One region of the Rhodoferax sp. GW821-FHT02C08 genome, then DNA from elsewhere that is predicted to be linked to it. Evidence: predicted binding sites of a transcription regulator. Region 1 holds the regulator's gene; each other region holds the start of a gene.

The links. The regulator sigma-54, encoded in region 1, starts transcription at its own class of promoters, with help from an activator protein. The targets are predictions, from matches to a motif close to TGGCANGNAANCTGCTTT.
Region 2: exaC (acetaldehyde dehydrogenase ExaC) is a predicted target of sigma-54. The motif match lies at 2,954-2,971, and genes of this name have one in related genera.
Region 3: AC07VY_RS04610 (ANTAR domain-containing response regulator) is a predicted target of sigma-54. The motif match lies at 2,942-2,959, and genes of this name have one in related genera.

Annotation. Positions count from the first base shown of each region.
Region 1 is NZ_JBWKVR010000023.1:47,402-55,207, forward strand. Features, by position in the region: gene AC07VY_RS21935 (THUMP domain-containing class I SAM-dependent RNA methyltransferase) at 1-852, opposite strand, end outside; gene AC07VY_RS21940 (RNA polymerase factor sigma-54) at 959-2,536, opposite strand; gene lptB (LPS export ABC transporter ATP-binding protein) at 2,544-3,308, opposite strand; gene lptA (lipopolysaccharide transport periplasmic protein LptA) at 3,305-3,928, opposite strand; gene AC07VY_RS21955 (thiol:disulfide interchange protein DsbA/DsbL) at 4,047-4,706, opposite strand; gene AC07VY_RS21960 (SPOR domain-containing protein) at 4,787-5,491, opposite strand; gene argS (arginine--tRNA ligase) at 5,504-7,189, opposite strand; gene AC07VY_RS21970 (PsiF family protein) at 7,324-7,635, shown strand; gene AC07VY_RS21975 (LysR family transcriptional regulator) at 7,684-7,806, opposite strand, start outside.
Region 2 is NZ_JBWKVR010000010.1:12,531-20,336, forward strand. Features, by position in the region: gene edd (phosphogluconate dehydratase) at 1-703, opposite strand, end outside; gene AC07VY_RS13775 (sigma-54-dependent Fis family transcriptional regulator) at 829-2,733, opposite strand; gene exaC (acetaldehyde dehydrogenase ExaC) at 3,023-4,543, shown strand; gene pdxH (pyridoxamine 5'-phosphate oxidase) at 4,650-5,300, shown strand; gene aat (leucyl/phenylalanyl-tRNA--protein transferase) at 5,321-6,094, shown strand; gene AC07VY_RS13795 (arginyltransferase) at 6,091-6,831, shown strand; gene AC07VY_RS13800 (IclR family transcriptional regulator) at 6,935-7,723, shown strand; gene AC07VY_RS13805 (serine hydrolase) at 7,756-7,806, opposite strand, start outside.
Region 3 is NZ_JBWKVR010000003.1:105,039-112,844, forward strand. Features, by position in the region: gene AC07VY_RS04605 (putative bifunctional diguanylate cyclase/phosphodiesterase) at 1-2,009, opposite strand, end outside; gene AC07VY_RS04610 (ANTAR domain-containing response regulator) at 2,285-2,932, opposite strand; gene tsaD (tRNA (adenosine(37)-N6)-threonylcarbamoyltransferase complex transferase subunit TsaD) at 3,052-4,083, shown strand; gene AC07VY_RS04620 (Hsp20/alpha crystallin family protein) at 4,099-4,479, opposite strand; gene AC07VY_RS04625 (branched-chain amino acid ABC transporter substrate-binding protein) at 4,573-5,844, shown strand; gene AC07VY_RS04630 (hypothetical protein) at 5,841-6,062, opposite strand; gene AC07VY_RS04635 (pyridoxal phosphate-dependent aminotransferase) at 6,129-7,286, shown strand; tRNA gene AC07VY_RS04640 (tRNA-Gly) at 7,387-7,463, shown strand; tRNA gene AC07VY_RS04645 (tRNA-Cys) at 7,511-7,584, shown strand; tRNA gene AC07VY_RS04650 (tRNA-Gly) at 7,649-7,724, shown strand.

The DNA.
Region 1 (7,806 bases):
GACCACGCCGCTGACGCCCGCGCGCTCGGCGTTGCGGGTGGCGAAATCGACCATACGGAAGGCCACATCGCTACCGAAGATCTGCGTCTCGGGCTCGTGCTCGGCGGCGTGGGCCTGCTCCTGGATGGCGCTCCACACATGGGGCTGGAAGGGCAACAGCTTCTCAAAGCCAAAGCGGCGCAGGCTGCCGGGCGCAATATTGCAGGCGATCTGCGCGGCCTCGATGGCAATGGTGCCGCTGCCGCAGCAGGGGTCGTACAGGGGCGTGGTGCCATCCCAGCCGCTGGCGGCGATCATGGCGGCGGCCAGGGTTTCCTTCAACGGCGCATCGCCCTTGTCTTCACGCCAGCCACGTTTGAACAGCGCGTCGCCCGAGGTGTCAATGTAGATGGTGGCGCGCTCGGTGGTCAGGTGCAGGTAGATGCGCACATCGGGCCACTGCACATTCACGTCGGGGCGCACGCCGGTCTTGAAGCGGAAGCGGTCGGCCACCGCGTCCTTCACCTTCAACGCAGCGAAGTTCAGCGAATTGAGCGGGCTGTGCTGGGCCGTGACCTCGATCTTGAAGCTTTGCTTGGGCGTGAACCAGATCTCCCAGGCCACGTTGCTGGCGGCTTCGTACAGGTCTTTTTCGCTGCGGTATTCGGTGTTGGACAGCTCGATCAGCACGCGCTGCGCCAGGCGGCTGTGCAGGTTCAGCCGCATCGCGTCGCGCCAGGAGGAGCGCACCAGCGTGCCGCCCCGCATCACCCGCAGGTCTTCGCCCTGCAGGCCGGTAATGCCATGCACCTCTTCGGCCAGCAGCTCTTCCACGCCGGCGGCGCAGGGTAAAAATAATTGGAGTTGGTTCATATCGTTATTTCCATGGTGTCACGCTACGCAGCCTGGGGCAAGCGGGGGCGAAGCTCTTTCCTCCAGCTGCGGCATACCGTGCACGCGGCCTGGGGGAGAGCATGTTCTACAGCGCTTTGCGCAGGTTCGTGGGGGCTATGCGCAGCGCTTCGCGGTACTTGGCCACGGTGCGACGCGCGCATTCAATGCCCTGCTCTTTCAGCATGTCGGACAGCTGGCTGTCGCTGAGCGGCTTCTTTGGGTCTTCGGACGAGACAAACTGCTTGATCAGCGCGCGCACCGCGGTGCTGGACGCATTGCCGCCGGTCTCCGTCCCCAGGGACGAGCCGAAGAAATACTTCAGCTCGAAGGTGCCGTAGGGCGTGGCCATGTATTTGGCGGTGGTCACGCGGCTGATGGTGGACTCGTGCAGTCCCAACTCGTCGGCGATCTCGCGCAGCACCAGAGGACGCATGGCCAGCGCGCCGTGGCTGAAGAAGTTCTTCTGCCGTTCCACGATGGCGTTGCTGACCCGCAAAATCGTGTCGAAGCGCTGCTGGATGTTCTTGATGAACCAGCGCGCCTCCTGCAGACGCTGCTGCAGCGCGGCGTTGTTCGACGAATCCTTGCCGCCGCCCTTGTGCTGGCGCAGCGCATTGGCATAGATATCGTGCACGCGCAGGCGCGGCATGACCTCGGCATTCAGCTGCACCCGGAAGCGGGCCTGGGCGCCACGCCCGACCTTGACCACGATCACGTCGGGCACCACGATGTTGCGCTCCACATCGACAAAGCGCCGCCCCGGCTTGGGCTCCAGCCGGGCGATCAGCGCCATGGCAGCCTTGATATCGGTCTCGGTGGCGCGGCACAACTGGGCCAGGCGCTTCACATCGCGCCGGGCCAGCAGGTCCATGGACTGGCGGCAGATGCGCATGGCCACCTTGCGCGCCGGGTCATCGCCCAGCACGGGCTGCAAACCCTCCAGCTGCAGCAACAGGCATTCACCCAGATGCCGCGCGCCCACGCCCGCCGGCTCCAGGCTTTGCAGCAGGCTCAGGGCCACGGTAAAGCGGTGTACCAGCTCTTCCACGGCCTCGGCGTCGTCGCCCGCCAGACCACGCGCCAGGGTTTCGAAATCGTCTTCCAGGTAGCCGTCGTCATTCAGCGATTCGATCAAAAAGCGCAGCGCTGCCTGGTCCACCTCACCCAGCCGCAGGGCCAGGGCCTGGCGGTGCAGAAAGCTGGTCAGCGACTCCTGGTTGCGGGCCAGCTCGGTGGCGTCCATCTCGCCGTCTTCACCCAGGTTGTTCTGGCGCGCCGGGGCATCGCCGCCCCATTCGCTGTCGTCGGGTTTGATCTCGGAAGTGCCATCGCCATCCCAGCTGGTGTCGTCACCGCCGGTTAAAGGGGATTCGGCATCATTTGGGGCTTCTACGCTGGATTCACTTGCGTATTCAGCTACAGAACTTGTAGCAATTTCAGCCTCGCGCTCCCCTGTGCTGACCGGCGTGTCGGACTGGGCCAAGCCGAACTCCTCACGTGCAGCCTCGTCCATATTGCGTTCCAGAAACGGGTTGTCGTCCAGCATCTGGTCCACTTCCTGGCTCAGTTCCAGGGTGGACAGTTGCAGCAGGCGGATGGACTGCTGCAGCTGGGGCGTCAGCGCCAGATGCTGTGAAACGCGTAGGGATAAGCCTTGCTTCATCGGAGCATCACATCTTGAAATGTTCGCCGAGGTAGACGCGACGCACATCGGCGTTGTCCACGATCTCGGACGGCGTGCCCTCGGCCAGCACATTGCCGTCGCTGATGATGTAGGCGTGGTCGCAAATGCCCAGCGTTTCGCGCACATTGTGGTCGGTGATCAGCACGCCGATGCCACGCGACTTCAGGAAGCCGATGATGCGCTGGATCTCGATCACCGCAATCGGGTCGATACCGGCAAAAGGCTCGTCCAGCAAAATGAAACGCGGCTGGGTGGCCAGGGCACGGGCGATTTCCACGCGGCGGCGCTCGCCACCAGACAGGGCCATGGCCGACGAATCGCGCAAATGCTCCACCCGCAAATCCTGCAGCAACGCCGTCAGGCGCTTTTCGATCTCGGCGCGGGTGAGGGACTTGCCGGCCTTGTCGTGCTGCAATTCCAGCACGGCGCGCACATTTTCTTCCACCGTGAGCTTGCGGAAAATCGAGGCTTCCTGGGGCAGATAGCTCAGGCCCAGGCGCGAACGCCGGTGGATGGGCATGTGCTCCACCGACTGGCCGTCGATGGAAATATGCCCGCCATCGGCCCGCACCAGGCCCACGATCATGTAGAAGGAAGTGGTTTTGCCCGCGCCGTTGGGGCCCAACAAACCGACCACCTCGCCTTTTTTGACGGCCAGCGTCACGTCTTTCACGACCTTGCGCTTGCCGTAGGCTTTTTGCAGATGGCGCGCCTCCAGGCGGCTTTCTCCCGACTCCACCACCGCCGTCACTTCTTCACGCCCTCCAGCGTGCTGGTGGAACGTAGCACCGGGGCGGGCCCGGCAGCTGCCGTGCCGCTAGCGGCCGACGCTGCAGCCTTGGGTGTCAGCATGGCGCGTACGCGGCCATTCTGGCCACCGGGATTGCTGCCGGCTGTGCCGCTGTCCACGGTGAATACATCGGTGGTGTTGTCATAGACGATCAGTTCGCCGGTGATTTCGTCGTTCACCTTGCTGCCGACCAGACGACGCAAAATGGCCCGCTTGATGAAGCGCACGTTGTCCAGCTTGCTGCTGTACTCGATGGTTTCGCCCTCGCCTTCTATGTATTCGTCCAGGCCGTCGCGTTTTTGCTTGAAATACGCCAGCTTGCCCGGCTCCGCCGTCACCACGCCGAACTGGTTGCCCTCGGCATCCTGGCGCACATCGACGCGGGCGCCACGGATGATGATGGTGCCCTTGGTCATCACCACCTTGCCGGTAAAGACATTGGTCTGCTTCAGATCGTCATAACGCGCCGCGTCCGCCTCGATATTCATAGGCTTGAGTTTGTCGGCTTTTTCCGCGTGGGCCGCTCCGCCTAGACCGACGAAACAAACCACGAGCAGTGAGAGTAGGGTGTTGATTTTCATAGAGGCACGAATCTTGCAATTCATTGTAACGGCCCCTCACCCCGAGTTGGACGTAGCCAGAAAAAAGCCCGCTGACGCGGGCTTTTTCATCTCTCCGGCCTTGCCGGCCATGCCGGGATCAGGCTTTCTTGCGCTGCTCGGCCACCAGATATTCCACAACGGCCAATGCACGCGGCATGGTCTGCGCCTGGCTGCCATCGGTGTAGAACTTGCCAGCCACGCCCAAAGCGGGCACGCCCGCGACCTGGTAGGCCTGCTGCAGCTGGGACGCCTTGCGCACCTTGGTGCTGACGCCAAAAGACTGGTACGTCTCGGTGAACTTGGTTTTGTCCAGACCCTGCTTCACGGCCCAGGCGATCACCAGATCATCTTTGTCCAGACGCTGGTGCTCCACATGGATGGCGTTGAACACCTTGCCATGCAGGGCGTCCAGCTGGCCCAGAGCCTCCAGCGTGTAGTACAGCTTTTGCGGCGGGATGAAGCTGTCCTGGAAGTTCACTGGCACACGCTTGAAGGCAATATCCTTGGGCAGGCGCTTGAGCCACTCCACCAAGGTGGGCTCAAACGCATTGCAATGCGGACAGGCGTACCAGAAGAACTCGATCACTTCGACCTTGCCGGCCGGGGCTTCTGTTGCGACTGGCTTGTCCAGCACCAGGTAATCCGTGCCCGCCACGGGCGGCTTGCCCTGCGCCAGGGCGCTACCGGTATGACCTACGGCCAGCGTGGAACCAGCCAGCACACCCGCTGAAGCCAGCGAAAACTCACGACGTTTCATTGCAAATCACTCCTTGTGGGGGGTCGGATCGGTGCCGAGCGCAAAAGTTCAGCGCGCAGCACCAGCTTCAAGAGAACTGGTCAACGCTGCACGCGCACCAGGGTGGTTTCGCTACCGGCACTTTCCAGCCGGTCCTTGGCATGCTCGGCATCGTCGCGCTTGGCGTACGGGCCCATGCGCACACGGTAGACGGTGCGGCCGGACTGCTCGCGCTCGGTAACCTTGGCTTCCATGCCCATCATGGCCAGCTTGGCACGCTGGGCCTCGGCATCTTCGGGCGTACGGTAGGCACCGGCCTGCACGAAGTACTCAAACGGCTCGGCTGTGGGTGCCAGCGCAGGTGCCGTGGCCACGGTGGCAGACGCAGCCGCCTTGGCTTTGACCTTGGCCAGATCGCCCAGCGGGTCGGCCGAGGCTGCGGCCGACGGCTTGGCATCCGGCTTCACCGCAACGGCCGCTGGTGGCGTGGGCACCACGGCCGGAGTCGCCGCTGGCGCCGGTGGCGGCACCACCAGCGGAGTCGCCGCATCCACCGCGCCGGATGCCGCGGGCGCCGCAGAGCGCACCGGGTTTTTGCCGTGCAAGGGGGTATTCGGATCCCAGTCCTTGTTTTTCTGGCTTTCGACCGCGTCGTGGTCGGCGCCATTGGCCTGGGTCTTGCCATTCATGAACGGCACCGGCACCTTGGTGACATAGACCGCCACCGCCAGCGCCGAGCCCAGGCCGACCACCACCCCGATGATGAAACCCAGGATGGTGCCGCCGCTTTGCTTTTGTTTTGTCATGCTTGCTGTCAATTACATTTTTTCCGGAGCATCCACGCCCAGTACTGCCAAGCCATTGTGCAATACCTGCGCGCAGGCGGCGACCAGGGCCAGGCGGGCCAGCTTGAGCGGCTCGTCGTCCACCAGCACGCGCTCGGCGTCATAGTAGCTATGCAGGTTGGCGGCCAGCTCACGTAGGTAGAAGGTCACGTCATGCGGGGCAAAACCTTCGGTAGCGGCTGTCAGCATCTCGGGGTACTTGGCCAGCTGCAGCATCAGCGTCTGGGCCTGCGGCACCAGCAGGCTGGACAGGTCCACGCCCTGCAGCGACGCCACATCGCCACCCCAATCGCGCAGCATCTTGCAGATGCGGGCGTGTGCGTACTGCACGTAGTACACCGGGTTGTCGTTGTTCTTGGCCAGCGCCAAATCGATGTCAAAGGTGTATTCGGTATCGGGCTTGCGGCTCAGCAGGAAGAAGCGCACCGCGTCCTTGCTGGTCCAGTCGATCACGTCGCGCAGCGTCACATAGCTGCCAGCGCGCTTGGAGATCTTCACCTCTTCGCCGCCGCGCACCACCCGCACCATGGTGTGCAGCACGTAGTCGGGGTAGCCCTGGGGAATGCCCACATTCGCCGCCTGCAGGCCGGCGCGCACCCGGGCGATGGTGCCGTGGTGGTCGGTGCCCTGGATGTTCACCACCTTGGTGAAACCCCGCTCCCACTTGGCGATGTGGTAGGCCACGTCGGGCACAAAGTAGGTGTAGCTGCCGTCGGTCTTGCGCATGACGCGGTTCTTGTCGTCGCCGTAGTCGGTAGACTGCAGCCACAGCGCACCGTCTTGCTCGTAGGTCTTGCCGGCTTCCTGCAGGCGCTTGACGGTGGCGTCCACCCGGCCGCTGGTGTACAGGCTGGACTCCAAGTAGAAGTTGTCGAACTTGACCTGGAAGGCTTGCAAATCCAGGTCCTGCTCGCGGCGCAGATAGGCCACGGCGAATTCGCGGATGGAATCCAGGTCATCCACCTTGCCCGAGGCCGTGACTTCGCGGTCGTCGGCCTTGACGGTCTTGCCGGCCAGGAAGTCCTGCGCGATATCACCGATGTAGTCGCCGTTGTAGGCGGCCGCATTTTCACCACTAGGCCACTCGGCGTCGCCGGGCTTGAAGCCCTTGGCACGCAGCTGCGTGCTGTTCGCCAGGGTGGCGATCTGCACGCCGGCGTCGTTGTAATAGAACTCGCGGTACACGTCCCAGCCCTGGGTGGCGTACAGGTTGCAGATGGCATCGCCCAGCGCCGCCTGGCGGCCATGGCCCACATGCAGCGGGCCGGTGGGGTTGGCCGAGACGAATTCCACCAGGATGTGCTGGTTGTTGCTGGGCTGCACGCCGAAGCTGGCAGCAGCGGACAGCACCTCGCGCACCACTTCCTGCTTGGCAGCGGGCTTGAGCTTGATGTTGATGAAGCCCGGGCCGGCGATGTCGATGGCCTCGACCCATTTTTCGAACGCCGGCTGCTCCAGCAGGGCCACGCGCAGGTTTTCACCCAGCTGGCGCGGGTTCAGCTTGAGCGGCTTGGCCAGCTGCATGGCGGCGGTGCAGGCGAAATCGCCGTGTGCGGCCACTTTGGGGGACTCGAACGCGGCTTTGGCGCCAGCGCCGGGGGCAATTTTTTCCAGCCCGACGGCCAGCGCCGCGAGCAATTCGTGTTTGACTGAGAGCATGGCCGGATTTTACCGGGGGGTGCCCACCCCTCGCGTCATCCGGCTTGCGCATTGCGGCGTTATGGGTTGCAATCCAGTCGTCTTCGGACCTTGCGCACAGGATTTACCCCACAACCTCTTCTTCTGGAGCCTGCATGAAACAACTATTACCTCTCGTCGCCGCCCTGGGTCTGACTCTGTCTATGGGCCTGGTCCACGCTGCCGACAAGGAGCCCACGCCCCAGCAAGCCAAGATGTCGGCCTGCAGCAAAGAAGCCAAGGGCAAAAAAGGCGATGAATACAAGGCTGCCGTAAAAGCCTGCCTGAGCGCCGATGCACCTGCAGCCGCAGCAGATGCCAAGCCCACGCAACAGGAAAAAATGAAGACCTGCAACGCCGACGCCAAAACCAAGGCACTGAAGGGCGACGAGCGCAAGAAGTTCATGAGCGACTGTCTGAAGGGTTGAACCTCCGCCCTCCCCGTCAAAAACCCGGTTCGCCGGGTTTTTGTGTTTTCAGGCCCGTCCGCTGCGATCTGCACTCGTCCAGAAGCCCGGTTGGCTATAGTGCAGCTTCAAAAAGTCGATCCACAGCCGCACCCTTAGCGGCAGGTGCTTGCGCTGCGTGAACACCGCGTA
Region 2 (7,806 bases), on a different contig from region 1:
GCATCTGGTTGCTGTTAGCGGTACCGTAGAAAGTGCAGGTGCCGGGCGCATGGTAGGCGGCAGATTCCGCCTCAAGTAGCTCGGCACGGCCAACCAAACCTTGGGCCGCCTGCTCGCGCACCTTGGATTTGGCGCTGTTGGACAGGCCGGATGGCATCGGCCCCGCAGGCACAAAAACCATGGGCAAATGGCCAAACTGAAGCGCGCCAATCAGCAGGCCTGGCACGATCTTGTCGCACACACCCAGCATCAGGGCGGCATCGAACATATCGTGGCTGAGAGCGACCGCAGTAGCCATGGCAATGACATCCCGGCTGAACAGGCTCAACTCCATTCCCGGCGTGCCTTGCGTCACGCCATCGCACATAGCGGGCACGCCGCCAGCGACCTGGGCCGTGGCGCCATGCAGGCGGGCTTCGGCCTTGACCAACTCCGGGTATGTGAGCAGCGGGCTGTGGGCCGACAACATGTCGTTGTAAGCGGTCACGATGCCGATGTTCAGCGCTTTTTCGGCAACCACCTTGAACTTGTCATTGTTCGGCATGCCGGCAAATGCATGGGCCACGTTGGCGCAGCCCATGCGTTCGGCACCGGGCTTGCGCTGTGCAGCGGCCTCAAGGCGTTCCAGATACGCGCTGCGACTAGGCCCGCTGCGTGCGCGAATGCGGTCTGTGACCGCGCTAACGGTGGGGTGGAGTTTCATGTTTTTTGGTAACAAAATTACAACCTCCATGGTACCCCTTAACTGCAATTTTGTACCGCCCCGCAGTTACCAGTGGGTTACGAACGCCCCAGGGCAAACCCTTGGCCGCAACCTCACCACAGGCCTTATTTGGAGCCCAATTTGCGGTACAGCGTATTGCGGCTGACGCCCAGTTGGCGCGCCGCTTGGGACACATTGCCGTCGCATTGCTGCAGCACCCGCTCCATGGTTCGCACCGCCTGCGTATGCAAGCGGCCGTCGTCAATTTCATCTTTTTGCGGCGTGGACACGCGCACATCCTGGACAAAATCGTCAGGCAAATGCTGCCAATCGATCACGCTCTCGCCGCTATCTAGCAGCGCACAGGCGGTGCGCAAAACATTCGCCAGCTGGCGTACATTGCCTGGCCAGGAGAATGCAGCAAAAGCCTGCGCCACTACGGGAGCCAGCTGTACCGCCTGGCCTGGCGCCAGCGACTGCAGCAGCCGCTCGACCAGGGCTGACTGGTCACTGCGTTCGCGCAATGGGGGCAGCAACAACGTCAGGCCGTTGATGCGGTAGTAAAGGTCCTCCCGAAAGCGGCCTGCCTGCATTTCTTCCCGCAGGTTGCGATGCGTGGCGCACACCAGTGCAAAGTCCACGGCGACCGACTTGCCGCCGCCCAAGGCCTGTACCTCGCGCTCTTGCAACACGCGCAATAGCCGAGCCTGGAAAGCCAGCGGCATATCACCCACTTCGTCCAGTAACAGCGTACCGCCCTGCGCCTCACGCAGGCGGCCAGGCGAACCCTCACGACGGGCTCCGGTAAAAGCACCTGGCAGGTAGCCAAACAGCTCGGCCTCGATCAAGGACTCAGGCAAGGCCGCGCAATTGACCGCCACAAAAGGCCCGTCCTTGCGTGGACCGGCCGCATGTACGGCCCGCGCAAACACCTCTTTACCCACCCCAGATTCGCCCTGCAACAGCAAGGGAATCAGCTTGCCGGCCACGCGGCGCGCCTTGTCCAGGGCAGCTCGAAACATGCAGTCACCGGTATCCAGGGCTTGCAATGGGTCGGTGGCAGGAAGGCTCTTCGGGAGCAGATTACCCGTAATGCTGACCGCACGCACACGCCCGCCGTCCACACGCAACCAGAGCGGCCGCCCGTCGGGGCTGCGCAATTGGCGTGCAGTGCCAGCAATAGGCAATATTTCATGCGCCAATGGCCACACCGACTCAAGCGGCACCCGGCCCATATTGTCCCGGGGCAGTCGCAGCCATTGCAGGGCCGCGGTATTGGCGCCCAGAATCCAGCCCTCTTCAGACAAGGCCAATAGGCATTCGGTCACCGTTCCTATGCCTTCCAGCTGGGTATGGAAGCGCAGCCTGATCTGGCCGGCATAACGGGTTTCAAATAGCTTGTGCTCGATCATGCGGGCCGCTGACCGTACCAGGCCCAAGGTGTGCGGGTGGTAGCCACGGTGGTCACCAGAAATATCCAGTACGCCCAGCAAACGTCCAGCGGGGTCGTGTATGGGTGCTGCGGCGCAGGTCAGAAAACCATTGCGCTCAAGATAGTGCTCACTGGCATGGACCACCACCGGAGACTGCTCCGCCATGGCCATACCAATGGCATTGGTACCCCTATATTGTTCGTGCCAGGTTGCCCCCGGGCGTAAGGCCACGCGGCTGGCCCGGTCCAGGAAATCGTCATCGCCCAGGGTGTGCAGCAGCATGCCGCTGCCATCAGCCAACACCACCATGCAGTCGCTGTCACGGGTTTGCTCAAAAACAAACTCCATCACCGGCCGGGCGTGGGCCACCAGCTCACGTTGGTGTTCCAAGGCCCGGGTCAGTTGCGCCGAAGATGCATGGGGCGCCCCCGGTGTACGCCCGCTGGCTTGCAAGCCAAAGGACAGACTGCGCCCCCAGGAGCGCGCCAGCCTGTCGCCCAGCAGCTCCTTGGGGATATCTCCTTGGTTCAATAACTGGCGCCGTGCCTGTCGCAGGGCCAGCGCGGGCGTTCTAACGGTACTGTGTCCGGAATCCATGGTCTGTCTCCTTGCCACGCCCGGTACGTGCCGGGTGCAGTCATGTAGTGCCACTGTAGTGAGCTGGCGCATATGTGCAAGCGGTTTAACACAAGCCTGGTTGTGGCTGCTCCATTTTGGAACACCTGTCCCACAACAAGCTGACAACTGCAGGCCCATTGAGTGCGGCGTACCGCTACTTTCGCGCAGGAAACCGGCTTTCACGGCCCACAAAAGCATGTGGCACACACCCTGCACTACTTGCTGCGCACTAACTTGCAAGTGCTCAATAACCCAAAAGGAGACATCCATGCTTTATCCCCATCCCGGCAGCGACAATGCCCCCGTACAGTTCAAAGCGCGTTATGACAACTACATTGGCGGCAAATGGGTTGCCCCCCTCAAAGGCGAGTACTTTGACGTCATTACGCCTATTTCTGGCAAAGTATTCACCCAAGCCGCCCGGTCGGGTCCAGAAGACATCGAACTGGCCTTGGATGCCGCGCATGCCGCGGCTGATAGCTGGGGCCGCACCTCGGCTGGCGAGCGCTCCAATCTGCTACTGAAGATCGCCGATCGCCTGGAAGCCCACCTGGAAAAGCTGGCCTACGCCGAAACCGTGGACAACGGTAAACCCATCCGCGAAACTCTGAACGCGGATATTCCGCTGACCATCGACCATTTCCGCTACTTTGCTGGCTGCCTGCGGGCCCAGGAAGGCGCTTTGAGCGAGATCGACGAAAACACCATTGCGTACCACTTCCACGAACCCCTGGGCGTGGTGGGCCAGATCATTCCCTGGAACTTCCCTATCCTGATGGCCGCCTGGAAGCTGGCGCCCGCCATAGGGGCCGGCAACTGCGTAGTGCTCAAGCCGGCCGAATCCACACCAGTCAGCATCATGGTGATGCTGGAGCTGATCGCCGATCTGCTGCCAGCGGGTGTGCTGAACGTGGTGAATGGCTTTGGCCGCGAAGCCGGCATGTCGCTGGCCACCAGCAAACGTATTGCCAAGATCGCCTTCACCGGCTCTACCGCCACAGGCCGGGTGATCGCCCAGGCTGCCGCTACCAATTTGATCCCGGCGACGCTGGAGCTGGGTGGCAAGTCGCCCAATATCTTCTTTGCCGACGTGGCTGACGCAGACGATGACTTTTTCGACAAAGCCATCGAAGGCTTGGTGCTGTTCGCCTTCAACCAGGGCGAGGTCTGCACCTGCCCATCGCGTGCCTTGATCCACGAGTCCATCTACGACAAGTTCATGGCCCGCGTGCTGACCCGCGTCAAAGCTATCAAGCAAGGCAGTCCGCTGGACACCGACTGCATGATGGGTGCCCAGGCGTCCCAGGTGCAGATGGACAAAATCATGTCTTACATGGATATCGGCATCAACGAAGGCGCTGAACTGCTGGTGGGCGGTCAACGCGCAACCATGCCAGCCGATCTGGCTGGCGGCTACTATGTTCAGCCAACCCTGTTCAAGGGCCACAACAAGATGCGCATCTTCCAGGAAGAAATTTTTGGCCCGGTGCTGGCCGTGACCACATTCAAGGATGAGGCTGAAGCCTTGGCGCTTGCCAACGACACGCCATACGGCCTGGGAGCCGGCGTTTGGAGCCGTGATGGCGGCGTGGCCTACCGCATGGGCCGTGCCATCAAGGCCGGCCGGGTCTGGACCAACTGCTACCACGCCTACCCTGCCCACGCGACCTTTGGTGGTTACAAGGAGTCAGGCATAGGGCGTGAAACCCACAAGATGATGCTGGACCACTACCAACAGACCAAGAACCTGCTGGTGAGCTATAACCCCAAGAAGCTGGGCTTCTTCTAAGCCCCTACCTGCAGTAGCCCAATCGCCGCTGCAGGGTCTGAAATTAAGCCGCCCATGGATGGCCATGGCGGCTTATCAGGCTTGGTTCGGCGGCACAATCCAAGCCATGAGCCTAACTACTACCCAGCTTGCCGATCTGCGTAAAAGCTACGAGCGCGCAGAACTCAATGAAGAGGCATCTCACGCAGACCCGCTACAGCAATTCGAACAGTGGCTGAACGAGGCTGTAGACGCCCAGGTACCCGAACCCAATGCCATGACCCTGGCTACGGTGGCACACAATTTGCGGCCATCGACCCGTATCGTGCTGATCAAAGGGTTTGATGCCCGTGGCATCGTTTGGTACACCAATTACGAAAGCCGTAAGGGCCAAGAACTGGCGGGCAACCCCTATGCGTCCCTGCAATTCCACTGGGTGGAGCTGGAGCGTGTAGTACGTATAGAAGGTGTGGTGGAAAAGGTCAGCGATGCCGAAAGCGACGCTTATTTCCAAAGCCGCCCGCTGGATTCCCGGTTGGGTGCATGGGCATCCCCCCAATCACAGGTGATTTCCGGCCGCAGTACCCTGGTGGCCAATGCCGCCAAGTACGGCGCGCAGTTTCTTTTGAACCCGCCGCGCCCTCCCCATTGGGGCGGCTACCGCCTGCAGGCCGATCGCTGGGAGTTCTGGCAAGGACGCAAGAGCCGGCTACATGACCGCCTTCGCTATACATTAGATAGCAACACCCGCTGGATTCGCGAGCGCTTGGCGCCTTAAATATTTATAAGTCTGCAGGCATGTCATCCTCGCGCCCGCCTCCGGTCAAACCTATTCCCTGGCTCTTGCCGGGTGAACCCTTTCCACCTGTAACACAGGCCTGGGGTCCAGCCGATCCTGCCCCTGGCCTATTGGCTGCGGGCGGCGCGCTGGATGTAGACAGTCTGCAGCGCGCCTATCGACAAGGTATTTTTCCCTGGTTCAGCACGGGCCAGCCCATCCTGTGGTGGAGTACCGATCCGCGCATGGTCTTGCACACCCAGGAGTTTCGCCTGCACCGTTCGCTGCGCAAGACTCTGGCACGCTTCGTCCGGACGCCGGGCTGCGAGATCCGCATAGACCATGCCTTTGCGGACGTCATCCGGGCCTGCTCAGGCAGCGCACGGCCAGGGCAAACGGGCACCTGGATCGTGGCCGACGTCATGCAGGCATATATAGAGCTGCACCAGGCCGGCTACGCACACAGCATAGAGACCTGGATAGACGGAGAGCTCGCTGGCGGCTTGTATTGCGTGGCTCTGGGCCAGGCTGTCTTTGGCGAATCCATGTTCACCCGCGTGCCCGACGCGTCCAAGATCGCGCTGGCCGTCCTAGTATGCTTTTGCCGTGCCCACGGCATCCCACTGATCGATTGCCAACAGAACACGGGCCACCTGGCGTCTATGGGTGCGCGCGAAATCCCCAGGGCAGACTTTTGTACGCAGATCGTGCGCAACGCAAGCCAAGCTGCACCGCACTGGCAATTCGACCCCGTATACTGGGACGCAATGCTTGCTTCTAAGCCCGGCCCGTGACAAACCTCCATGAATTGCCGCTGCAAACCCTGCAGTTTTATGCGACGGCACCCTATCCCTGCAGCTATCTGTCGGACCGGCAGGCACGGTCTCAGGTGGCAACCCCCAGCCATTTGATCCAAACGGAAACCTATTCGGAGTTGGTACGCATGGGTTTTCGCCGCAGCGGCCTGTTCACCTACCGCCCCTATTGCGATGGTTGCCAGTCTTGCATGCCATTGCGCGTGTTGGCCCATAGTTTTAAACCCGATCGCAGCCAAAAGCGCGCCTTGGCCCAGCACGGCTCGTTGCAATCACGCGTGTTGGAACTTGGCTTTGTACGTGAGCATTACGAGCTGTATCTGCGTTACCAAAATGGCCGCCACGCGGGCGGCGGCATGGACCAGGACAGCATTGACCAGTACACGCAATTTTTACTGCAAAGTCGGGTCAGTTCGCGTTTGGTCGAATTCAGGGAATTGGCTGCAGACGGATCTGCCAGCCGACTCAAGATGGTGTCTATTTTGGATGTGCTGGACGACGGCTTGTCCGCCGTGTACACCTTTTACGAACCTGAGCAGCACACAAGCTACGGCACGTATAACGTTCTATGGCAGATCGAACAAGCGCGGCAGCTGGGTTTGGACTACGTCTACCTGGGCTACTGGATTGCGCAGAGCCCCAAGATGCTCTACAAGTCCCGGTTTGCACCCCATGAAATCCTGAAAGATGGTGTCTGGACCGCTGTGGCAAGCTAGCCCAGCGCATCTTTAGCGGGCTTCATCAACGATGAGTTGATTTCATATTGTGCAACCGTACATTTCATAAGGTAAGATCCAGTATCTCTTAATGGGAACTGCAATGAAGCCATCAGAACCCAGTGCACCCGCCACTCCGACCGTCCAAGTCATCGAGCGCATGTTTGCGCTGATCGATGTTCTGGCATCCCGTGAAGATGCCATGTCGCTCAAGGAAATCAGCGAAAGAACGGGTCTGCACCCCTCCACCACCCACCGTATCCTGAATGATCTGGCGACCGGCCGCTTTGTAGACCGACCAGAGCCTGGCAGTTACCGCCTGGGTATGCGCTTGCTGGAGCTGGGCAACTTGGTCAAAGGTCGTTTGAACGTACGTGACGCCGCCCTGATCCCCATGCGCGAGTTGCACCGACTTACCCAGCAGCCCGTGAACCTGAGCCTGCGCCAAGGTGACGAAATTGTTTACGTCGAACGGGCGTACAGCGAGCGCTCGGGCATGCAGGTTGTGCGCGCCATTGGCGGGCGGGCTCCATTGCATCTCACCTCGGTAGGCAAGCTGTTTCTGGCCATGGACGAACCACAGCGCGTACGCGCTTACGCCATGCGTACGGGCCTCAGCGGTCAGACAAAAAACAGCCTGACCGATATCCACATGCTGGAGCGTGATTTGGCCAAAACCCGGCAGTACGGCATCGCACGCGACAACGAGGAGCTGGAATTGGGGGTGCGCTGTATAGCCGTCGGCATTTACGACGACCAAAGCAAGCTGGTGGCAGGCCTGTCAATCTCTGCTCCAGCGGACCGCCTCGACGAAGGATGGTTGCCAAAATTACAAAATACGGCAAATGAAATATCCGCCGCCTTGGGTTACAAGACGGCGGATCTCAACTAAGCAGCAAAGCAACTGCTGCGGACGAGATGTACTCAGCCCGCAGTCTTGACTACAGGGTTGGATTCCACCCAGTGGCGCACGCG
Region 3 (7,806 bases), on a different contig from region 1:
CCGTCGCAGCCCTTGGCGTGCAGCAAGTCGAACTGGGCACGGTTTTCCACACCCTCGGCGACCACCGATTTGCGCAGGTTTTTGCACAGGTTCACGATGGCGCAGGCAATCACGGCCAGGTCTTCGTCCTGTTCGATGCCGGTGATTAGCGAGCGGTCTATCTTGATGGTGTCCAGCGGCAGGCTGCGCAGATATGACAGCGACGAATACCCGGTGCCGAAGTCGTCCATGGCCAGGCGTACGCCCAGGGCCTTGAGTTCGTTCAGCAGTACCACGGCACGCCCCATATCGTGCAGGAACACGCTTTCGGTAATCTCCAGCTCGACCCGCTGCGGCGCCAGGCCGCTGGCCTGCAGCAGATTGCGGATGCGCGCCACCAGGTCGTTGGCCAGAAACAGCTTGGCCGAGAGATTCACCGCTACCGACAACTGGCGGCCCTGCACTGGCGCCCAGCTACAAGCATCGGCAAAGGCCTGGCGCAGGATGGTGTCGGTCAGCGCGCCTATCAGCCCAGTCTCTTCGGCGATAGGGATGAAGCGGTCTGGTCCCACCGTGCCTATGCGCGCGCTGTGCCAGCGGGCCAGCGCCTCCAGGCCGGTGATGCGGCCCTGCGCATCCACCTTGGGCTGGTAGGCCACGGTGAACTCGTTTCGCTCCAGCCCGACGCGCATGGCGGTGCCCAGGTTCAGGCGCTCGTCGGCCACCTGGTTGAGTTCGGGGGTGAAGAACTGGAAGTTGTTGCGTCCGCGCTCCTTGGCCGCATACATGGCCACATCGGCGTGCTTGAGCAGGGTTTGCGCATCCTTGCCGTCTTGCGGGTACAGCGCCACGCCCATGCTGGCGCCCATCTGGAAGGCACGGCCCTGCAGGTGCACCGGCTGGTTGATCTGCCCCAGCAGGCGCTGCAGGTGCGAAATGACTGAGTGGGCCTGCATATGCTCGTTCAGCAGCAGCACAAACTCGTCGCCACTGTGGCGGGCCACCGTGTCCGAGGCGCGCATGCAGGCGCGGATGCGCTGCGCAATCTCCACCAGCAGCTGGTCGCCCGCGTCGTGGCCCAGGCTGTCGTTGATGAGTTTGAAGTGGTCCAGGTCGATGAACACCACGGCCAGGAAATGCCCCAGGCGCTCGGCATGGGATATAGCGGGCGCGATGCGGTCGCGCAGCAGGTTGCGGTTGGCCAGGCCGGTCAGCGTGTCGTAGTTGGCCTGGTATTCGAGCTGCTCCAGCTGATGTTTGCGTTCGGAAATATTCTGCACCGTACCTTCGAAGCAGATGAAGGCGCCCTGGCTGTCATAAACGCTGCGGGCGTTCTCGGAAATCCAGATCTTGCTGCCGTCGCGCCGGTACACCTCGGACTCGAAGTTGCTGACCTCGCCGTGCGCGGCCATCAACCGGGCGAAGCGCTCGCGCCGATGGGGCTGCACATACAGGCGGCGGTCGATGTCGGACAGGTCGGCGATCAGCTCCTCTGGAGTGGCGTAGCCGTAGAGCAGGGCCAGTGCCGGGTTGGCGGCGATGTAGCGGCCATCCAGCGTGGTTTGGAAGATGCCTTCGCGGGCGTGTTCAAAGATTTGCCGGTAGCGCAGCTCGGCATGGGCCAGGGCCTCCAGCGTCAGGTGGACGTCGGTCACGTCCTCGATGAAGCCCTCCAGCACCAGCTGATCGGCCTCGTCCGTGACCTGTATGCCTTGCTCTTTCACCTTGCGGATTTCTCCGCTGCGGGTGGTGATGCTGTAGTACACGGTGAAGCGCTGGCTCTGGGTAATAGCGGCGCCGATTTCCTGGCGTACCCGGGCGCGATCGTCGGGGTGGGTAATGGCTTCCCAGGTGATGTGTTGCGGGTCTAGCAGCTCGTGCGCGCTATAGCCGCACAGGCGCGTGCAGCCCTGGCTGACGAAACGCATGGTCCAGCGACCGTCCGGTAGGCAGCGGTAGGCCATACCTTCCAGGTTGTTGACCAGTGTGTCCAGCACCCGGTGCAGATTGACGGGCTTTGCGGCATGCACGGTCGCCTGCTGGGCTCGGGCAAATGGGGCTAATACGGGTGTCAAAGTGGATTCGGTGTTTGCAAAAACCAAGTAGTCCTCAGCCAAGCCGACCTGTGTGTCTGGTGTGCAGAGGGTCTAGGGCGCTGCAGCTAGGTCTGTTTCCGCAAGCCCTGTGCCAGCCTTGAAAATCGCTATTGCTACTTATTTGATAGCTGTAAGGTCATATGCAGATTGCGCCATGGCCTTGTTTCATTATGAAACAAATTGGCACTGGGTTGGTGCATTCCACCGGTTCAGCCCAGCAGCTCGGCCACATCGAGTATGCGCTGGGCCACTTCCACCAGCTTCATGCTCTTGTCCATGGCGGCTTTGCGCAGCTTGTCGTAGGCTTCCGGTTCGGTGATGCCCTGGCGCTGCATCAGCAGGCCTTTGGCGCGGTCTATGATCTTGCGGTTGTGCAGCTCGGCCTTGTGTTCATCGCGCTCCACGCGGGTCACGGCCAGCTCGGTGCGCAGGGCCTGCTCGTGTTCGAAGCGGGCCATGGCCACGTCGAGTATGGGGCGAATGCGGTCGGCCGACAGGCCGGCCACGATATAGGCCGACACACCCGCGGCCACCGCATCCTTGACATGCGAGGTGTCGCCGTCATTGGTAAACATGACGATGGGGCGGGGGGCATTGCGCGTGGCCATCACCACATGCTCCAGGGCATCGCGCGCCTCGCTCTCGGCGTCCACGATGATCATGTCGGGTTGCAGCTGGGCCAGGCGCTCGGTCAGGAACACGTCGGCGGGCAGGCTGGCGATCAGGTTGTAGTTGTTTTCCAGCAGTCCGATGCGCAGTGCACGTGAGCGATCGGCTTGCAGCAACGCATGGCTGTCCGACGGGTCCAGTATGTCCAGATCCGGGGCAATGACCACGATACGCAGGGAAGGGCTCATGGCGGGAAATACGCAAGATTTGCGCCAATAAGGTGCACGGCGGTTGGAAAGCAGGGGTCACCTGGGAACACGTTCTAAACTCCAGCGTTTGGTTGCTGTGCTGAAAAAGCGAGAGGTCTATTGTGCTGGTACTAGGTATTGAATCATCCTGTGATGAAACCGGGATAGCGTTGGTGCGTGCCGAGGGCTCGGATTTGCCCGTGTTGTTGTCACACGCTCTGCACAGCCAGATCGAGATGCACCAGGCCTATGGCGGCGTGGTGCCCGAGCTGGCCAGCCGCGACCATATCCGCCGCGTGCTGCCGCTGACCCAGCAGGTTCTGGCCGAGTCGGGCCAAAGCCTGGTCGATGTGGATGTGGTGGCATACACCCGTGGCCCGGGGCTGGCCGGAGCCTTGCTGGTGGGTGCGGGCGTGGCCTGCGCGCTGGGTGCGGCACTGGATAAGCCCGTGTTGGGCGTGCACCACCTGGAAGGGCATTTGTTGTCACCGTTTCTGAGCGCCGACCCGCCGGAATTTCCTTTTGTCGCGCTGCTGGTCTCTGGCGGCCATACCCAGCTGATGCGCGTTGACGGCGTGGGCCGTTACGAGATGCTGGGCGAAACCATTGACGATGCCGCTGGCGAGGCCTTTGACAAGTCCGCCAAGCTGATGGGCCTGGGCTATCCCGGTGGCCCGGCCTTGTCACGCCAGGCAGAACAGGGCGACCCAGCTGCATTCAAGCTGCCACGCCCCTTGCTGCACAGCGGCAATCTGGATTTTTCCTTCGCCGGTTTGAAGACTGCGGTGATGACCCAGGCAAAGAAGCTGGGCGACGATCTGGAATCACGTAAAGCCGATCTGGCCGCGAGTACCCAGGCGGCGATTGTCGAGGTGCTGTGGAAGAAATCGGTTACAGCCTTGCAGCGTACTGGCTTGCGCCGCCTGGTTGTTGCTGGCGGCGTGGGGGCCAACAAAGCGCTTCGCACCCAGCTGAATGCTGTCTGCGCCAAAGCCGGCGTGCGCGTGCACTACCCCGAGCTGCACCTATGCACCGATAACGGAGCCATGATTGCCATGGCCGGCGCCATGCGCCTGCAGTCCGGCCTGCAGGCGGCCACGCGAACCTATGCGTTCGACGTGAAACCGCGCTGGCCTTTGGACAGTCTTTAGTCGCTTTTATCAGCCTTAGTTGATGGTCAGGGTGGACACATTGCTGACCGGCGCCTTCTTCGCCAGCTTCAGCGTTAACACACCGTTTTCCAGCTTGGCGTCGCTGGCCGACACGTCAATGTCCTGCGGCAATTCGTAGGCCGCCTTGTATTTGCGGGGCGCATCGGGCAGGCTTTCCAGTCGCACCACGTTGCCTTCGATGCCGATGGACAGCTGCTCTTTGGCGATGCCGGGCACGTCGAATTGCAGGGTGTAGCTGGTCTCGTCCTGGGTCACGTTGTGGCTTGCTTGGGCTGCGCTGGCATGGTTTTCTTCAAGCAGGCGATGCAGTGCGCGCAGGCTGTGTGCTGGGCGCACGAAGCGGGCAGATGCGGGGATGTTGGTGGCAAAAAACATGAGGTAGCTCCTATTACACTGCGCGGCCCTCACAGTGATTGCCGCATGGACAGCATCTGTGTGCATCCGGTTTTTTTTCAAGGAAATTTCGCCATGTTTAAGTTTCGCCGCCAGCTCTTGAAATTTCTGGGAGCGTCTCTATGCGCCCCCGCGCTGGTGCGGGCCCAGGGCGCTGCGGCGCCCATCAAACTGGCCCAGATCGAGGCGTTGAGCGGCCCGTTGGGCAACGGCGGCGAGGCCGTTTTCCGCAACCTGGTGTGGGCGGTGGAGCGCGTGAATGCGCGTGGTGGCGTCAAGTTGCCCGACGGTAAGCACCCGCTGCAGCTGGAGCGTTACGACAGCAAAGGCCAGAACGAAGAGGCCTTGTCGGCGCTGCGCGCGGCCATCGACGACGGCGTGCAGATCGTTATGCAGGGCAATAACTCGGCTACGGCTGCGGTGTTGATTGATGCCATCAACAAGCACAACGAGCGCGAGCCTGGCAAGCGCGTGATTTTCCTGAACTACGCGGCAGTGGACCCCACGCTGACCAATGAGAAATGCAGCTACTGGCATTTCCGTTTCGACGCTCACACCGATATGCGCATGGCGGCGCTGATGTCGGTGTTCAAGGAAGACGCGGCAGTCAAGAACGTGTACATCCTGGGCCAGGACTACAGCTTTGGCCAAACCGTGGCGCGCGAGGCCAAGCGCCAGCTGGCCATTCAGCGCCCCGATGTGCAGGTGGTGGGTGATGAGCTGCACCCCCTGGGCCGCATCAAGGACTTCGCGCCCTATGTAGCCAAGATCAAGGCCAGCGGCGCCCAGGCCGTCATCACCGGTAATTTCGGCAACGACCTGACTCTGCTGGTTAAGGCTGCACGTGAGCTGGGCTTTGAAGGCAAGTTCTACACCTTTTACGGCAACGCCCTGGGCGCACCGGCAGCACTGGGCGAGGCGGGCGTGGGCAAGGTGATTGCCGTGGCCGACTGGCTGCCAAACGTGCCTGGCGCGCAGAGCGAGGCTTTTGTCAAAGCTTTTCGCCAGCGCTTTCCCAAGCCGTCTGAAGACTATCTGCACATGCGCATGCAGCTCATGGTCGAGGCGTTGGCCCAGGCCATTGAAAAAGCGGGCACTATGGATTTAATAGCTGTCGCCGCAAAGCTGGAGAGCGCCAGCGTTAGTTTGTATGGCCAAAGTGGCAGCATGCGCGGGGTGGACCACCAGTTCCAGCAAAACCTTGCGGTAGGCATCATGGACCGGCTGGGCGCGCCGGGTGTGAAGTTCGACGTGGAGGGCTCAGGTTACGGCTTTCGCGTTATCAAACAGATCAGCGCGGCCCAGGCCGAAATGCCCAACAGCTGCAAGATGCAGCGCCCCAGCTAGCCGGTGTAGCCCGCGCAGGCCCCGGCATTCGGCCGGCCTTTGCATTCGCGCAGCAGACGTTTGTCGCGTTCGGCCGTGCTCTCGGCCGAGCCGCGGTGGATGCGCTCTTGCGAGGATTCGCCCGTGGTCTGCTTCTTTTTGGTCTTTGCAACGCCCAGAGGTGCGGCAGCGGCCAGAGTCGCGGCTAGTGCATAGCAGGCGAGGGTGCGCAAGCGCATGGAGGGTCTCCTGGAAATGGGGCGGAGTTCATCATAATCAGGACTCCATCTTTTCCACCTATCTCCATGCGCCAAGACATCCTGAATCTTGAGGAATCCAAAATCCGTGAAGTTGCCAATGCAGGCATGGGGCGCAGTGATGTGCTGGCCTTCTGGTTTGGCGAGAGCGACGAGGTGACGCCTGATTTCATTCGCCAGGCCGCGATCGCCTCTTTGCAGCAAGGTGAAACGTTTTACTCTCACAACCTAGGTTTGCCTGAATTGCGTGAAGCTGTGGCCGGCTATATGAGCCGCTTGCACGGTTCTATAGAGGTGAACCGCATTGCCATGACATCGGGCGGCGTGAACGCACTGATGCTGGCCATCCAGATGTTGGTGGACGCGGGTGACGAGGTGGTCGCAGTGACGCCGGTGTGGCCCAACCTGACGGCCCAACCTGTCATTCTGGGGGCGCAATTGCGCTGCGTGGCCTTGCAGCCGCAAGCCGATGGAGCCTGGGCCTTAGACATGGCGCAGTTGCTGGCGGCCATTACCCCAGAGACCAAACTGCTGATCCTAAATGCACCCAATAACCCCACTGGTTGGACGCTGACAAGAGCCGAGCAGCAAACCATCCTTGACCATTGCCGCCGTACGGGCACGTGGATACTGGCCGATGAGGTGTACGAGCGCCTGTACTACGAACCCAGTCCGAATGGCTGCGCCCCCAGCTTCCTGGATGTAGCCGAGCCGGAGGATCGCTTGATAGTGGTGCACAGTTTTTCCAAGAGCTTTTTGATGACGGGCTGGCGCCTGGGTTGGCTGGTGATGCCTGCCAGCGCAACGCCGCATATGGGTAAATTGATTGAGTTCAACACTTCCTGTGCCAGTGTCTTCGTGCAGCGCGCGGGCATCCAGGCTTTGCAGCGCACCGATGAGATCACCCCGCGCGTAGTGGCACATCTAAAGCAATGCCGTGACACCCTGGTACCCCTGCTGCAGGCCGTGCCCGGTGTGCACGTGGCACCTGCCAAAGGGGGCATGTATGCATTCTTCAAGCTTGAAGGCCATGACGACTCCTTGGTGACCGCCAAACGCTTAGTGGCAGAGGCTGGCCTGGGGCTGGCCCCCGGAAATGCGTTTGCACCACAGGCCCAGGGATGGTTGCGCTGGTGTTTCGCGTCGCAAAATCTGCAGAGATTGGAGCAGGGGGTGGAAAGACTCAAAAAGTGGGCTATAATTTGAGGCTTGCTGCAGCATACAAATAGTTTGAATCAGCAAGCGACAAGAACACAGTTCAAGTCAAAATAAGCTGAAAATCATGTTATAATTCAAGGCTTGAAACGCGGGGAATAGCTCAGTTGGTAGAGCGCAACCTTGCCAAGGTTGAGGTCGAGAGTTCGAGACTCTTTTCCCGCTCCAAATTGGTAAAAAGGGAAGCAATGCTTCCCTTTTTTATGTGTGGTTTGGGCGCGATAACAAAGCGGTTATGTACCGGATTGCAAATCCGGCTAGCCCGGTTCGACTCCGGGTCGCGCCTCCAAAAAGCTTGGTCTGGTTTTCCAGATTAAGAGCAAAAAGTCATGCTATAATGCAAGGCTTGAAACGCGGGAATAGCTCAGTTGGTAGAGCGCAACCTTGCCAAGGTTGAGGTCGAGAGTTCGAGACTCTTTTCCCGCTCCAAATTAGTAAAAAAAGGAAGCTATATGCTTCCTTTTTTTACGTCCAAATTTGTTGTGTAAATAAGCGCTTGTGTATCGGACAG